Regions from separate parts of the Stenotrophomonas sp. 116085_Sma genome, predicted to be linked through region 1. Evidence: riboswitches for the same ligand, from Rfam matches in the RefSeq annotation. Region 1 holds a riboswitch; the other holds the start of a gene.
The links. A riboswitch is a leader RNA that binds a small molecule or an ion and turns the genes downstream of it on or off. The one in region 1 is predicted to bind thiamine pyrophosphate.
Positions count from the first base shown of each region.

Region 2: linked by a shared signal. The riboswitch ahead of thiC (phosphomethylpyrimidine synthase ThiC) and the one ahead of ACZK0Z_RS01195 (TonB-dependent siderophore receptor) in region 1 are both predicted to bind thiamine pyrophosphate.

Region 1 covers NZ_CM151057.1:267,527-275,236, forward strand. The annotation lists gene ACZK0Z_RS01180 (Dyp-type peroxidase) at 1-356, shown strand, start outside; gene ACZK0Z_RS01185 (hypothetical protein) at 443-859, shown strand; gene pnuC (nicotinamide riboside transporter PnuC) at 962-1,534, opposite strand; gene ACZK0Z_RS01195 (TonB-dependent siderophore receptor) at 1,543-3,744, opposite strand; TPP riboswitch at 3,815-3,910, opposite strand; gene ACZK0Z_RS01200 (phosphotransferase) at 3,954-5,078, opposite strand; gene ACZK0Z_RS01205 (glycine zipper 2TM domain-containing protein) at 5,207-5,614, opposite strand; gene ACZK0Z_RS01210 (XVIPCD domain-containing protein) at 5,861-7,710, opposite strand, start outside.
Region 2 covers NZ_CM151057.1:4,024,917-4,032,626, forward strand. The annotation lists gene ACZK0Z_RS18700 (winged helix-turn-helix domain-containing protein) at 1-1,799, opposite strand, end outside; gene ACZK0Z_RS18705 (ion channel) at 2,071-2,742, opposite strand; gene thiC (phosphomethylpyrimidine synthase ThiC) at 2,858-4,702, opposite strand; TPP riboswitch at 4,785-4,885, opposite strand; partial or broken gene ACZK0Z_RS18715 (BCCT family transporter) at 5,140-6,717, shown strand; gene ggt (gamma-glutamyltransferase) at 7,278-7,710, opposite strand, start outside.

The sequences.
Region 1 (7,710 bases):
AGACCGAGGCGCAGGAAGCGATCATCGGCCGCACCAAGCACGACAACATCGAGTTGGATGACGCACCGGCGGATGCGCAGAAGTCGCACAAGACCTTGTGCACCATTGAAGACGCCGACGGCGAGCACGAGATCCTGCGCGACAACATGCCGTTCGCCAACCCGGGCCGTGGCGAGTACGGCACCTACTTCATCGGTTACACGCGCCGCCTGTGGGTGATCGAGAAGATGCTCGAGCGCATGTTCATCGGCAATCCCGCGCCGCTGCACGACCGCATCCTCGACTTCTCCACCGCCACTACCGGCGTGACCTTCTTTGCGCCTTCTCGCAAGGTGCTGGCCGACCTTGGCGACTGATCGCGCCGGGCCATCACGGCCCGCCATCTGCCTGTCATCTATGGCGCCGACCATGGCGCGCTGGATGGGAGTGCAGGAGGCTGGCGATGGTCAGGACTGGGAACGGGACCGGCGCGCGGCGCTGGTGGCGGCCGCTGGCCGCGTTGTTCGGCGCGTTGGCACTGGGGAGTGCCAGCGTTTCCGCGCAGGAGGCCCCTGCGCACTGGATGGCCTATGCCGCCGCCGTGGGGGGCCAGCTGCAGCAGCGCCTGCAGCAGGAGCAGGACCCGCAGGCGCAGCGCGTGGTGGAGTGGTTGCGTGCACACCCGGATACACCCACGCCGCTGCCGGTGAGCCTGTGGATTGCGGCGGACGGCCACATCTCGAAGCTGGAGTTCGACAGCCTGGGTGATGCCCAGGTCGACGCAGACCTGCGCGCGACGCTGCAGGCCGCGCCGTTGCAGGCAGCCCCGCCGGCGGACATGCGCCAGCCGCTGCGGCTGGGCCTGCTGCTTACCCAGTAGATCCACGCCATGCGTGAATGTGCTGGGTAGATGCCGACCTTGGTCGGCACGCACGCGCCAACCAAGGTTGGCGACTACCGGTGCCCAGCCCGGCCATCCGCATCAACGAACCGGCGCCACCTGCGGTTCGCGTGCGGCCGCGCTCCATGCACGCAGGCCGAACACGGCCAGGCCCAGGAAGAACACGTACAGCGCGGCAGTCACGTGCAGCGACTTGAACAGGTACGCGCCCACGTAGACCACGTCCACCCCGATCCACACCCACCAGCAGGCCACGTGGCGTCGCGCCTGCCACCACTGGCCAACCAGGCTCAGTGCGGTCAGCATCGCGTCCAGCCACGGCAGCGCGGCGTCGGTGAAGGTGTGCATGCCGGCTCCCAGCGCCACGCCACCACACAGGCCGATGGCCAGGTCGCGCAGCAGCTTGCCGCGCGCCAGCGGCACGATGCGGATGCTGCCCTCATCGACGGCATGCTGCCGCCAGTTGAGCCAGCCGTAGACCAGGAAGCCACCGAAGGCGACCTGCAGCAGGGTGTCCGAGTACAGCTTGGCCTCGGCGAACACCAGCCCGTACAGCGTCACCGACAGCAGGCCCACCGGCCACGCCGCCAGCCGGCGCCGGGACATCAGCCAGACACCGAGGATGCTGCAAAGGGCGGCGGTCCACTCGAGCATCACGCCGCTCACAGCGCGAACGTCACCGACAGGCGGGCCTGTCGAGGCGCGCCGGGGAACAGGTAGTAGTCACCGCCGCTGCTGCCGGTATCACGCCAGTAGAAGCGGTTGAACACGTTGTCCACCGACAGGTTCCAGGTTACTGCACGGTCGTGCAGGCGATGCTGGAAACGCAGGCCGGCATCGAACACCGAGTAGTCCGGTGCACGCACGCCGCCGTCGGCGCGGGCCACGTTGGCACCGGCATAGCGCCAGCCACCGGTCACGTCCAGACCCTGCACGAAGGGCAGCGCATAGGCCAGGTGCACACTGGCCCGAACCTTCGGTACGTTCACCAGCTGATGGCCTTCATAGGTGGGCGTGCCGGTATCGCGAGCACGCGCCTGCAGCAGGCTTGCACTGGCCACGATCTGCAATGCGTCCGTCAGCTGGCCGTTGGCGGTCAGCTCCAGGCCGGTGTGGGCCTGGGTGCCTTCCTCGATGAAGGTGTAGCCCACGTCGCTGTTGTCGGGCTTGGCGTACTGGTACGGCTGCGAAATTCGGAACACCGCCGCGCCCAGGGTCAGCGCCTCGACCGGCACGTACTTCACGCCCACTTCCAGCTGCCGCGACTGCACCGACGGCAGGAAGGTGTCGGCATTGCTGGTCCAGAACGGCGCTTCCTGGCCCAACGAAATGCCACGCACGTAGCTGGCGTAGGCGTTGAGCTGGTCGGTGGCCTTCCATACCACGGCGGTCTGTGGCAGGAAGCGCGACAGGCGGCTGTGGCGCTGCGGGGTGCCGCGCTTGTCGTAGGCGCGCTCGTCCAGGCGCACGAAGCGGCCACCGGCCAGCCACTGCCAGTCATCACCGAAGCTCATCCGGTCCAGCGCGAAGAACGCGGTCTGGCGGCTGTCCAGGCGGCGTGCGGACGGGCCTGGCATCTTCGGCGACGGCTCGAACACTGGCACCGGCGTTTCGTGGATGTTGCTGGTGCCGACGTACTCGTTGACGCTGGGGCGCTTGTCCACGGTGCGGCGGAAGTAGTCGGCGCCGACGGTCAGCTGGTGGCCGACGCTGCCGGTCTCGAAGCGACCGCGCAGCTCGGCACGGGCCTGCTGGTTGCGTCGGGTGTCGTCCGGGCTGCGGTAGTCGTAGATGTCGTAGTCGCCGTTGGGTGCGAAGTAGTTGCCTGGCACGCTGCCATCGGCGCATTGCACGGCGTAGTAGCAGCCGTAGGCGAAGGCGACGTTGTCGTCGATCACCGAGCGGCTGTGGCCGACCGAGACGCGCGACTGCCAGGCCTCGTTGAAATCGTAGGTGTGCAGGGCGGTGATGTTGGTGCTGGCGATATCCACCGGGCGCTGCCACGGCTGGTAGCCGAGCAGGTGCTCGCGGTCGACGCCGCGCGGCAGGTCGCGTGCGCCCAGCAGCTGGTAGCCGGACACCGAACGCTGCGAGCTGGTCTGGTAGTTGGCATCCACTTCCAGCTTGCCGCGCTCGCCGATCAGCCAGTCGGCCGCCAGCGAGTAGAAGTTGCGACGGCCATCGGCGTGCTCGACATAGGAATTGCTGGAGTCCCAGGCGGCATTCAGGCGAAGACCGAAACGCGGGGTGATCCAGTGGCCGACATCGACGGCGACGTAGCGCGAGCCTTCCGAATCGGTACCGAGCGTGGCGGTGCGCACTTCGGCCGGGCGCTTGCCGATGTAGTTGATGATGCCGCCGGGCGCCATCACGCCTGCGGCCAGGCCGGCTTCACCCTTGAGGATCTCCACCGACTGCACGTTCTCCAGCGCCAGGCGCTGTTCGCCGGCGATGGACAGTCCGTTGAAGCGGTAGCCGGTGGCGGGGTCCAGTGCGAAGCCACGGATGGCGACGTTCTGGTAGTAACCCACCGGCGCATACGCATCACCCAGCGAGGCATCGTTGCTGGCCAGCTCGGACAGCGAACGCACCTGGCGGCGATCGAGGTAGTCGCGCTCAAGCACGTTCACCGACGCCGGCGTGTCCTTCCAGCTGCCGCCACCGAAGGCATTCACGCGCGAAGTATCGGTCTTCGGTCTGCCGGCCTGCACGCGCACCGCTGCCAGTTCGGTCGGCGAGCGTTCGGCGCCGGTGGCAGCCGCATCGGGGGACGCATCGGGGGACGCATCGGCCTCGCTGGCGTGCAATGGCAGCGCGGCGCAGAGGGCGAGGGAAAGCAGGGTGGGGCGCAGGCAGCTGTTCATTCGGTTCGTCTTCGGACAACAAGGGAGACGAAGCGACGGCGCGCAGGTGCACCGGCCCATGACGGGGGTGTGGCTGCGGCTCAAAGCTCCCTACGCCGGTGCAAACCGGATCAGGTTCCAAGGGACTCTCTCAGCCTGGCAGATCCAGGCACCCCCGCTTCAGGTGGCCATTTCACTACAAATGGTACGGATTTGCGAGCCGGCGCCCTTCAGGCTGCCGCGTGCAGGGCCTGCAGCAGTGCCTGTCCCGGCGCGCTGTGGAACCATGCCGGGTGCCCCAGCATGAAGGGCTGCCACGCCACGTCCGCGTTCGCGGTGGAGCCGGTGATGCCTTCGAAGTACTCCACTTCGGACAGTGCGAAGTCGAAATGGACCATCGGCAGCAGGTCGGCCAGCAGGTGCACGCGTGCCGCAGACAGCGGCAGTACCTGGCGGTAGCCGTCGAGCAGGGCCAGCGCGATATCGATGCGCATCGCCTCCATGCCGCGCTCGAGTTCCAGCCACGCCACCGCGTTGCGCTCGATCGCGGTGGCGAGGTCGAACAGCGCGCTGGTGGGCGAGGCCAGGCCGAAATCCAGCACGGTGCTGACCTGCCCGTCGCGCCACAGCAGGTTGGACACATGCCAGTCGTTGTGCGCCCACAGCCGCGGCTCGTCGCGCAGGCGCGCGGCCAGGCCGGCGTGCCACGGCAGCACGTCGCGCTGCAGCTGCGCCTCCCATGGGATGCGTGTGAGGTAACGTGCCAGGCCGGGGCGTTCGTGCAGCCCTGACTTGATTGCCGCGATCGGATCGTCGGCGCGGATCAGATCGTCGCGCGCGACCAGCAGGTGGGTACTGCGTTGGGGCGCGTGGTAGCGGGCGGCGGCGCGGTGCAGCGTGGCCAGCATGCGGCCCGCCTCGCGTGCCTGCGCGACATCGGTCAGCAGCGACCACGACACGGCGTCGCGGTAGACGTCTTCGCCCACGCCGACGGCATGCAGTTCAAAGGTCCATTCGCCGTGTTCAACGGCCGTGCGGCCATCGGTCGCCGCCAGCACCTGCACCACCGGTACGCCCCCTGCGGCGAGACGGGCGATGAAGCGATGTTCTTCTTCCAGGCAGGCCGCGCTGCGCACGCTGTGGTGATGGCGCTTGACGAACACCGCGCCGTCCACGCCGTCGACGATGGCGGCGGCCGACAGTGGTCGCGGGCTGTGCCAGCGGGCCTGGCTGTGCTCGCCCAGCTGCGGGTAGCGCGCACCCAGCCACGCGATGTCCGCGGCGCTGATGGGTGGCCAGTCGGCAGCGACCTCGTCGTTGTTGAGGCCCTGCACGCGGTGGGAGGAAGACGTCATGCCGCAGCCCGAGTGGGAAAAATCACATCCAAGGCTGCGCATTCAACGCCATGACCACGGCCAACGCAAACGGGCGGGTCATCGACCCGCCCGTCCGTGCATCACCTGCGATGATGCCGCCGCGCCGCTTACCAGCCGCGATGGCGGCCGCGGTCGTGGTAGTAGCGGTTGTCGTAGTAGCGCTCGCGCTGCCAGCGATGGTCGTCACCACGGTCGTAATAGCCGCTGCGGTAATAGCCACGATCGTAGCGGCGGTCGTAGCGGTTGTCGTAATAGCGATTGTCGTAATAGCGACGGTCGCGGCGGTCGGAGGTGGTCAGGTTGCCGATCGCGCCGCCGGCCACGGCACCACCGACGGTGGCCGCAGGATCGCCGTTGGAGAGCAGGTTGCCGGCCACGCCACCGACCACGGCGCCGACCAGGGTGCGCTTGTCCTTCCTCGACATCGCGCTGGCATCGCTGACCACGGCGACACCGGCAACCAGTGCCAGCGCCATCGCCAGACCACGGAAGCTGAGTGTGGAAGTACTGAGCATGTTCGTTCTCCTGTGAGGTGCATGCCACGCTGGGCAGGGAGGGCGCGGGGCGCCCCGGCTGCCGTGGTGTCCACGCTGGCGTTCCAACATTGCCGGAACATTGCCTGGTCCACCGGTCGGCTTGCGCATTCATCTAGCGGCAGGCGGCATGAAGCAAGGCTGAAAGCGGCTGCGGCCGCTCAGCTGGCAGAAAGGGAAAGGGCCACGCGGACGTGGCCCTCCCTTCTCTCCCAAGGCGCTGCGGGCTTAGACGCCCATCGCCTTCTGTGCCTGCCGGGCCTGCTCCTGCTGGGCATCCTGCTGCTGGTGCAGCACGTTCGGCGCGCCCTGCACGGCACCGCTGCTGAGCGCCAGGCTCTGCTCGCTGGCGGCACGGGTATCCACCGCCACGCGGCTGGCGGCGGGGTCACCGATCGTGCCCTGCACGGCAAACAGGCGCTCACCGTTCGGGCTCGGCACCACCGTGTCGATGCGCTGCAGGCCGGCGGCATGCGCCTCCTTGGTCAGGGCCGCAGCGGCGCTTTCCAGCGCATGGCGATCCTTGAAGGTGCCTGCCGGCATCAGTTCCAGACCCTTGCTGGCCTGGATGAACAATGGATTGCGCGGGTGCCGCTCGTCGTTCAGCAACGGCCGTTCGCGGGCTTCCTTGATGGCCTCCAGCGTCTTCACCCCGACAATGCCGTCGGCCACCAGGCCGTTGTCCTTCTGCAGCTGGCGCACCGCCGCGTCGGTGTTGCGGCCGAAGCGGCCATCCTCGACCAGCGGCTTGCCGTCGGCACCGACGTAGCCGAGGTGGCCCAGCTGCTCCTGCACCTTGCGCACGCCCTCGCTGTGCGCGCCCTGCTTGTACAGTTCGGCGTGCGGCGTGGCAGCGGCCTTGTGCTCGGCGGCAGGCTTGCCCTGGGTCTGCTCATGCGACTGGGTGCGGTTTTCCAGCAGGTCGCGCGCCTTGGACAGCGGATCGGAGGCGTACAGCTTCCAGTTCGGGTGCTCCTTCACCTGCTTGAGGTAGTCCTCCACCGGCATGGTGTGCACGCCCTTGCTGCCGGTGGACTGGCTGATCAGCAGCTTGTCGGTGTTGGGGTCGCGCACCACCATCACGATGTGGTCGATGCCGTTCCAATGCTCGTGACGGGTCCTGGCCGTATCCAGGCCGATGATCATGCCTTCCTTCAGCGCATCGGGCTTCAGGATCGCGTCGCGGTCAAGCAGCACGCCGGACTGGTCGAATGCCTTGCGCACGATGCCGCCGGAGCCCAGGTTGCCCAGGTCGATGCGATCGGCCTTGCTGAACACCGCATGCCCGGCCTTCTGGTTGATCTCGTCCATGGTGCGGTTCTGCAGCGTGCCGACCCAACCGGAACAGTCGATGTAACCCTGCTCCACGTTCTTGCCGGTCTTGCCCGGCACGTACAGCGCGTGACCCGGGATGTTGATGGCGTACTTGACGTGGTCGTACTTCAGGCCTGCGTCGTAGGCGGCCTGCAGTTCGATGCCCGGCTTCGGCGCGGCAGCAGCCGTTGCGGTCGCCGCCAGCGTGGCAGCACCGGCCGCCACGGCGGCGCTGGCCGCTGCCGGGGTCTGGGCCTGGCCCTGGCCCGACGCCACCGTCTGCGGCGCGATGTTCTTTTCCGGAATGCTGATCGCCGCGTACTTGTGGATGTAGTAGCTGGAGAAGGTGCGCGCCAAGTCGCCATCGTTCATGCCGCGCATCTCGGCCAGGGTGTGGCCGGTGAGCGCTTTGGCATCGGAGCCGATCTGGTTGAGCACGTTGCGGCGCATGTTGATCTCTTCACCATGGCCGTTGCGCACCACGCCGAAGGTTCCGGTGGCGATTGCGGTCTGCACCGAGCCATAGCCGGCGCTGCCCTGCTGGTGGGCCAGGTACAGGTCCAGCCCGGTCGGCGTACTGCCACCGGACAGGTACGGGTGGCCAGTGCGTTCGTTGCGGCGTGCCATCGAGTCCAGGTTGTCCTGGTACATCTGTGCGGCCGCTTCGGTGTTGCGGGTCGGGTCGAACTCGTGGCCGGTCAGGTGATACTGGCGCGCGGAGCCGGGCACGAACTGGAACAGGCCCTTGGCGCCGGACGAGGTGT
Region 2 (7,710 bases), 1.1 Mb from region 1:
AGCAGCTGTTCCGGGGTTGCCCCGTACAGGGCCTGCAGGGGCTGATCCACCGGAACCGGCAACGACTGCAGGTGTTCGTCGCGCGGGGCGATCTCGTAGACCACCGTACGCCCATGCTCATCGCGCCCGACCACCAGCAGCTGGCGGCTGTCGGCCGACCAGTCCGGCGCCTGCCGCCCCTCCGGGCGCAGGCCCTCGATCGGCCGCAGTGAATCGGGCCGCTGCATGTCCGCCCACCAAAGCGCGAAACTGCCGGAACGATCGGAGGTGAAGACCAGTTGGCGACCGTCGGGCGCCGCCATCGGCTGCCCGTCACGCCCGCTGGACGCAAACAGCCGCTCGGCGCTGCCACCGGCCATCGGCACCTTGAACACGCCGAACTGGGCACGGCGGTGAACGAAAGCCAGCACGTCGCCGTGGCGTGACACCGCAGGCCATTGTGCGTCGTCGAGGCCGGCATCACGCAAAGTGCGGCGCTCGACATCCAGGTAGTACAACCGCACTTCGCTGTCCACGCGCCGGCCGAACACGATGGTGCGCCCATCGCCCAGCCAGGCCCAGCCACGCTGTTCGGCCGATTCGTTGGTCAACTGCTCCAGTTCACCGCCTCCGGCCGGCATCCGCCACAGGTCGCCCATCTGCGGATTGCGCACGAACACCAGCCACTTGCCATCGGGCGAGTAGCGTGGCGCGTAGTCAAAATCATCCTGGTCGACCGCATAGTCCAACGCCCGCCACTGGCCGCTGGCCAGGTCGAGCACACGGATGCCGCGATGGGCATAGCGGCCCACCATGCTGCCAAAGACCAGGCCACGGCCATCCGGCGTCCAGTCGAAGCTGAGCAGCTCGGTTCCGTCGCAACGGGTCGCCTGGCGCACACCGCCGCCGGTAGCGCTGGCGATCAGCACCTGGCAACCGCCGTCGGCTCCAAAGCGGGCAAAAGCGATCTCGCGCCCGTCCGGTGACCAGCTCGGGAAGCGGTCACTGGCCCCCTTCGGCGGCAGCGCCAGCTGCCGGGCCGGCGCATTGCCTGAGGTCTGCACCTTGATCGCGCCACCACCGGTGCCATCCTCGTTGGCGCCTTCGTAGGCAACCTGGGAGCCATCCGGCGAAAGCGTGGGATAGGTTTCAAAACCACTGGTGGCGGTGATCAGGCGATAGGGACGCTGCGGGCTGCCGATCACCCGCACGCCGTTCTCGACCGCGGCATCCACCGGTGAACTCGACTCCGGCCCACGCCGGAGCAGCAATGTGGCCATGACCAGCAGCGCGGCCAGCATCATCACCCCCAGCACCCACAACAGCTGGCGGCGCAGCTGGCGCCAGCCACGCCGGCGCGAAGGCGCTGCCGGCACGGCCATCGCCGGAATCACGCCGGCACCGTCCGGCGACGGCATCACGCCCGCAACGGCCACCGCGTCCACTTCCGCCACGGGATCGACGTCGTCCAGCGCCTGCACCGGTACCAGCAGCCGATAACCGCTCTTGGCGATGGTCTCGATGTAGGCCTGGCCGTTGTCGTCGTCGTTGGCGAACGCCTTGCGCAGCTGGGTGACGGCCTGGGTCAGTACGTCATTGGTCGGCAACGTATCGGGCCAGACCTCGGCAAACAGCTCTTCACGGGTGACCACTCGCCCAGGCTGCCGCATCAACACGCGCAGTACGCCCAGCGCTTTCGGCGTCAGCCGCCGGGGACGGCGCGCGCCTTCAACCTCGACCTCACGCGAGGACAAGGTAATGACGCAGTCGCCGACCTGCACTCGGTCGGCCTCAATGGGCGCGAGTTCGCTGCTGTTCATTTTCCGCTATATAGTAGGGACGGGACCTGGGCAGGGCTCACCAGCAATACCGTCCCCACCGTCCCTGGACAGGGTCATCGAAAAGCCAGATTCCGCACAAAGCATCGGCGCATACCGCAAAAACAATAACGCCCCCGGATATTAGCCTAAGCCGGTTACCCCGCCTATGACGGGGTCGACACTCAGGCTCTCTCTCTCGCCGACGCATTCACATAATCTGCATCACTATTCGCGCCCTTTTGGGCGCGAAATTTTTATCTGGCGTTCATTTTCACATGCGCCGAAGCATGGTCAACCCGACCAGACGCGACACCACAAGGCCGATATACATGACGCCTGCGAACTGTTCGAGCATCACCAGGGCCCGTGCCTGCGGGTGCAGCGGCACGACGTCGCTCAATCCAACGCCGGACAACAAGCTGAAGCTCAGATAAAGAAGCTCCATCCAACTGCGCTGATCACCGCCGCTGGCGCCATGGAAACTGCCGGGATACCACTGCTGGCACACCGCGAACGCGAAAGCAAACGCCCAGGCCAGCAGGGTGAAGGTTGCCCCGGCCGCGAACAGTTCGTCGCGGGTGACTTTATGATCCTGCAGCATGTAGGCGATCAACGCGCCCGCCGTATAGAAGTACAGCAGGCTCTCCAGCAGCTGGGCGGTGGTCAGCAGCCCGCTGCGGTCCAGCAGGGCACCGGCCAGTGAGAACACCACCGAGGGAATGGCCAGCAGCAACGCCAGCCAGGTTCCCAGCGGGCTGCGCTGGACCACCCACAGCGCCAGGCCCAGTACCGCCATGCCGAACATGCCCAGCGCTGCACGGCCACCGGCAGTGTCGTCGAGCGCCGGGTACAACAGCACCGCCAGCAGTTGCGCACCCAGCAGCCAGGCCGAGGGGTGGCGGCGGGCGATCGCCAGCCAACGGGTGGTCAGAGCAATGGGCATGGCGTCCTTTCCACGGGGCGATGGCCGGAGCATAGCGGGTAGCGCCGGGCTACGCCCGGCGGCTTTCCGGGACCGATGCGCTCGCCGGGCGGCGCCCGGCGCTACCTGCGCGGCATCACCCCTGGTGGTAGACCTCTGCACCTGCGGCGCGGAATTCGGCGGACTTCTCCTTCATGCCGGCCTCGGCGTAGTCACGCACATCCTGGGTGATCTTCATCGAGCAGAAGTTCGGGCCGCACATCGAGCAGAAGTGGGCCAGCTTGTGCGCATCCTTCGGCAGTGTCTCGTCGTGGAACTCCTTGGCCTTCTCCGGATCCAGCCCGAGATGGAACTGGTCCTCCCAGCGGAACTCGAAGCGCGCCTTGCTCAGTGCATTGTCGCGTACCTGCGCGCCCGGGTGTCCTTTGGCCAGGTCCGCCGCGTGCGCGGCAATGCGGTAAGCCATGATGCCGTCGCGCACGTCCTGGCGGTTGGGCAGGCCGAGGTGCTCCTTCGGCGTCACGTAGCAGAGCATGGCCGTACCGAACCAGCCGATCATCGCCGCACCGATCGCGCTGGTGATGTGGTCGTAGCCCGGCGCGATGTCGGTGGTCAGCGGCCCCAGCGTGTAGAACGGCGCTTCGCCGCACTCACGCAGCTGCTTGTCCATGTTCTCCTTGATCAGCTGCATCGGCACGTGGCCGGGGCCTTCGATCATGGTCTGCACGTCGTGCTTCCAGGCAATCTTCGTCAGCTCGCCCAGCGTCTCCAGTTCACCGAACTGCGCTGCATCGTTGGCATCGGCGATGCAGCCCGGGCGCAGGCCGTCTCCCAGCGAGAAGGTCACGTCGTAGGCCTTCATGATTTCGCAGATCTCTTCGAAATGCGTGTAGAGGAAATTCTCCTTGTGGTGCGCCAGGCACCACTTGGCCATGATCGAGCCACCGCGGCTGACGATGCCGGTGACCCGCTTGGCGGTGAGCGGCACGTAGCGCAGCAGTACGCCGGCGTGGATGGTGAAGTAGTCCACGCCCTGCTCGGCCTGCTCGATCAGCGTGTCGCGGAAGATTTCCCAGGTGAGCGCCTCGGCACGGCCATCGACCTTTTCCAGCGCCTGGTAGATCGGCACGGTACCAATCGCCACCGGCGAGTTGCGGATGATCCATTCACGGGTTTCGTGGATGTGCTTGCCGGTGGACAGGTCCATCACCGTGTCGCCGCCCCAGCGGATCGCCCACACCAGCTTCTCCACTTCCTCGGCGATGCCGGAAGACACGGCGCTGTTGCCGATGTTGGCGTTGATCTTGGTGAGGAAATTGCGGCCGATGATCATCGGCTCGCTTTCCGGATGGTTGATGTTGTTGGGCAGCACCGCACGACCACGGGCGATCTCGTCGCGCACGAACTCAGGGGTGATGATCTTCTGGATCGACGCACCGAACGCTTCGCCCGGGTGCTGCTGCAACAGGCCGGCATCGCGGATCGCGTCCAGCCGCTGGTTCTCGCGGATGGCGACGAATTCCATTTCCGGGGTGATGATGCCGCGCCGCGCGTAGTGCATCTGGGTGACGTTGGCGCCGGAACGCGCACGTCGCGGCAGGCTGCGCGCGGGGAAGCGCACGGCATCGAGCTTCGGGTCATGTTCGCGGTCGCGGCCGAATGAAGAGCTGAGGCCGTCGAGCTGTTCGGTGTCCCCGCGTTCCTCGATCCACGCACGGCGCAATGCCGGCAGGCCCGCGGAAAGATCGATGCGGGCCTGCGGATCGGTGTACGGGCCCGACGTGTCGTAGACCGTCACCGGCGCATTCTCTTCGCCGCCGAACAGCGTGGGCGTGCGGGTCAGCGCGATCTCGCGCATCGGCACCTGCAGGTCCGGGCGCGAACCGGGCACATGGATCTTGCGCGAGCCGGGAATGGGCCGGGTCACCGATTCGGAGAGTTGCTGGGCCTGTTGCTGCAGGGCGGAGAGCTGTGCGTTCATCGGGCATCGTCCAGGAAGGTCAGGGACGAAGCGGCGGCGCACGGCACCCGCGCACGGGCGGTCCTTGGGCGGAGTCCGGGCACGGCTGCATTGCAAAGCTTCCCTACGCCGGTATGAGCCGGATCAGGTTCCAAGGGACTGTCTCAACCGTGGCCACATGGCTCGGTACCCCCGCTTCTTGCTGCGCATTAGAGCATAGACCGCCCGCCTCCGGGGTCGGATCCGCTTTCCCGCGGAACGCGGATCCGACCCCGATCGGCATTCGTTAACGGAACCATGACGCCGCGTTCAGTAACGTGCACGCCCATCGCGTCGCTGAGATCGATGCGTTCCCCGCCGCCTTCGCGGCCCCTGCCCGGCGCGTGCTGCATGCCGCCGGCCCTTCGCTGCAAGCTCTGCTCGCTCCCCTCAATCCCCTTGATCGGAGAAGCTCCTTCATGGTGTTTCGCGTTTCCATCGCACTGGTTCTGTTGCTGGTGCTGCTTGCCGGTATCGCCCCCGGCCCCTTCAATACCGTGGTGCAGTCCATGCTGGCGGAGGTCATCCGCAGTGTCGGCTGGCTGTACCTGCTGGTGGTGTTCCTGGCACTGGTGTTCCTGATGTACCTGGCGTTCGGCCGCTTCGGCAACCTGCGCATCGGCGGCGAGGACGCCGAACCCGAATTCTCCCGCGCCAGCTGGATGTCGATGTTGTTCGCTGCCGGCATGGGCATCGGCCTGGTGTTCTGGGGTGCGGCCGAGCCCATCTCGCATTTCAGCAAGCCGCCGGAAGGACTGGCGCCGGAAAGCATGGACGCCGCGCGCGCCTCGATGCGCTACGCGTTCTTCCACTGGGGCCTGCATCCGTGGGCGATCTATGCGCTGATCGGCCTGGCGATGGCCTGGTTCCAGTTCAACCGCAATGGCCGCGGCCTGGTCAGCGACATGCTGCAACCGATCATCGGCCGTCACCATCGCGGCTGGATCGGCCGGGTGGTCAACATCGCCGCCGTCGTTGCCACCGCGATCGGTGTCGCCACCACGCTCGGCTTCGGCACCATCCAGATTGCCGCCGGTATCGAACGCGTGTTCGGCGTGCAGGCCACGGTCGCGGTGCAGATGACCATCATCGCCGTCGCCTTCGTGCTGTACATGGCCTCCACCGCCAGCGGCGTGGAGCGCGGGGTGAAATGGCTGTCCAACTTCAACCTGGCGTTGGCTGCGCTGCTGGCAGCCATCCTGCTGGTGCTTGGACCGACCGGCTTCATCTTCGATACGTTCACCACCACGCTGGGCTCCTACCTCAACCAGCTGGTGACGATGAGCCTGCGCATGTCACCGTTCTCCGGCAGCACCTAGGTGGCGGACTGGACGATCTTCTACTGGGCCTGGTGGATCTCGTGGGCACCGTTCGTGGGATCGTTCATCGCGCGCATCTCGCGCGGCCGCAGCGTGCGCGAGTTCGTGATCGGCGTAGTGCTCGCGCCGACGCTGCTGGGCTTCTTCTGGTTCGCGGTGTTCGGCGGCACCGCGCTGTGGGCACAGATCTTCGGCCACGCCGATCTGGTGCAGGCGCTGGGCAATGGCTACGAAACGGTGCTGTTCACGCTGTTCGACAGCATGCCGCTACCGCTGTTGCTGTCGTGCATCGCGCTGGTGCTGCTGATGATCTTCTTCGTGACTTCGGCCGATTCGGCGGTACTGGTGCTGGCCAGCATGTCCACCGACGAGGCTGGCGACCCACCGTTGAAGCGCAAGCTGGCCTGGGGCATTGCGGTGGCATTGATCGCAGCGGCGTTGCTGCTGGCCGGTGGACTGGACGCGCTGCAGGGCATGATCACGATTGCCGCGCTACCGTTTGCCTTGCTGATGGTGCTGGTGATGGTGTCGCTGTACCGGGTGCTGGACCAGGAGTACACGCGCGAGCGGCGGCAGGCGCAGCGCCAGCGGCACATGATTGACGCGTGGATCGCACGCGAGATGGCGGCGCAGGAGGAGACCCAGGCGGAGGCGGCGCGCGCGCAGGATCGGGATTGAGGGTGTTTTGCAGCCTGCGGCTGCACCGCTTCTTTCAAGCAAGTGCAAGTGCAGAAGCCAAGGCGGCTCTGGGTTTCTGCTGGTTGGGGGGGGAGCGGTGTGGGTGGGCAGGACACGCCGTAAACCCATCCCTGGGGGCTCGATGGCGCCATTCATGGCGCCAACGGTCCTGCCAACCCACACCGCTCCCCCCCGACAGATTCCCGGTGACGGTTGGTCCATCCACGCGATGCGTGGATGGGGTGTATCGGAAAACAAGAAGGGGCCGGATCCGTTTTCCTTTGGAAAAACGGATCCGGCCCCAACCCACAGCGCGCGGCTGTTGCTGTTGCCTTTGCTTTTGATCTTTTTCTTCTTCTTCCTGCGGTGGCGGCCGCAGGAAACTGTCAGGGGCCGGGCGGGTGGGCTGGGCGGGGGTGTCCGCGGCATGGATGCCGCGGCCAAGCCTACAAGGACGTACTTGCGGCGTCCCCCGACCAGCCCACCCGCCCGGCCCAATCACATGATCCCGCTTTCCGGAACCCACCGCAGAGGGGGCTGAGCCCGGTGGCCGGGAAACCTCAATACCCCGCCGCCTGCCCATCCTTGCGACTCTCCGACGCGCCGTAATACACGCCGGTTTCCGGATCACGCATGATCGCCTGGTACCCACCATACGGACCATCGGCGAACACGATGCGATGCCCCTTGCGCATCAGCGCGCGCACGGTCTCGTACGGGAAGCCGATTTCCAGATTCACTTCGCCACCGTCGGTCATCGCCATCGCCTGCCCGGTCGGCTCGGTGGAACCTTCGTGCTGGATGCGCGGTGCGTCGCCGGCTTCCTGCAGGTTCATCCCGAAGTCCACCAGGTTCATCACGATCTGCGCGTGGCCCTGCGGCTGCATCGCGCCGCCCATCACGCCGAAGCTGGCGTACGGCTTGCCACCCTTGGTGATGAAGGCCGGAATGATGGTCTGGAACGGGCGCTTGCCCGGCGCATAACCGTTCGGA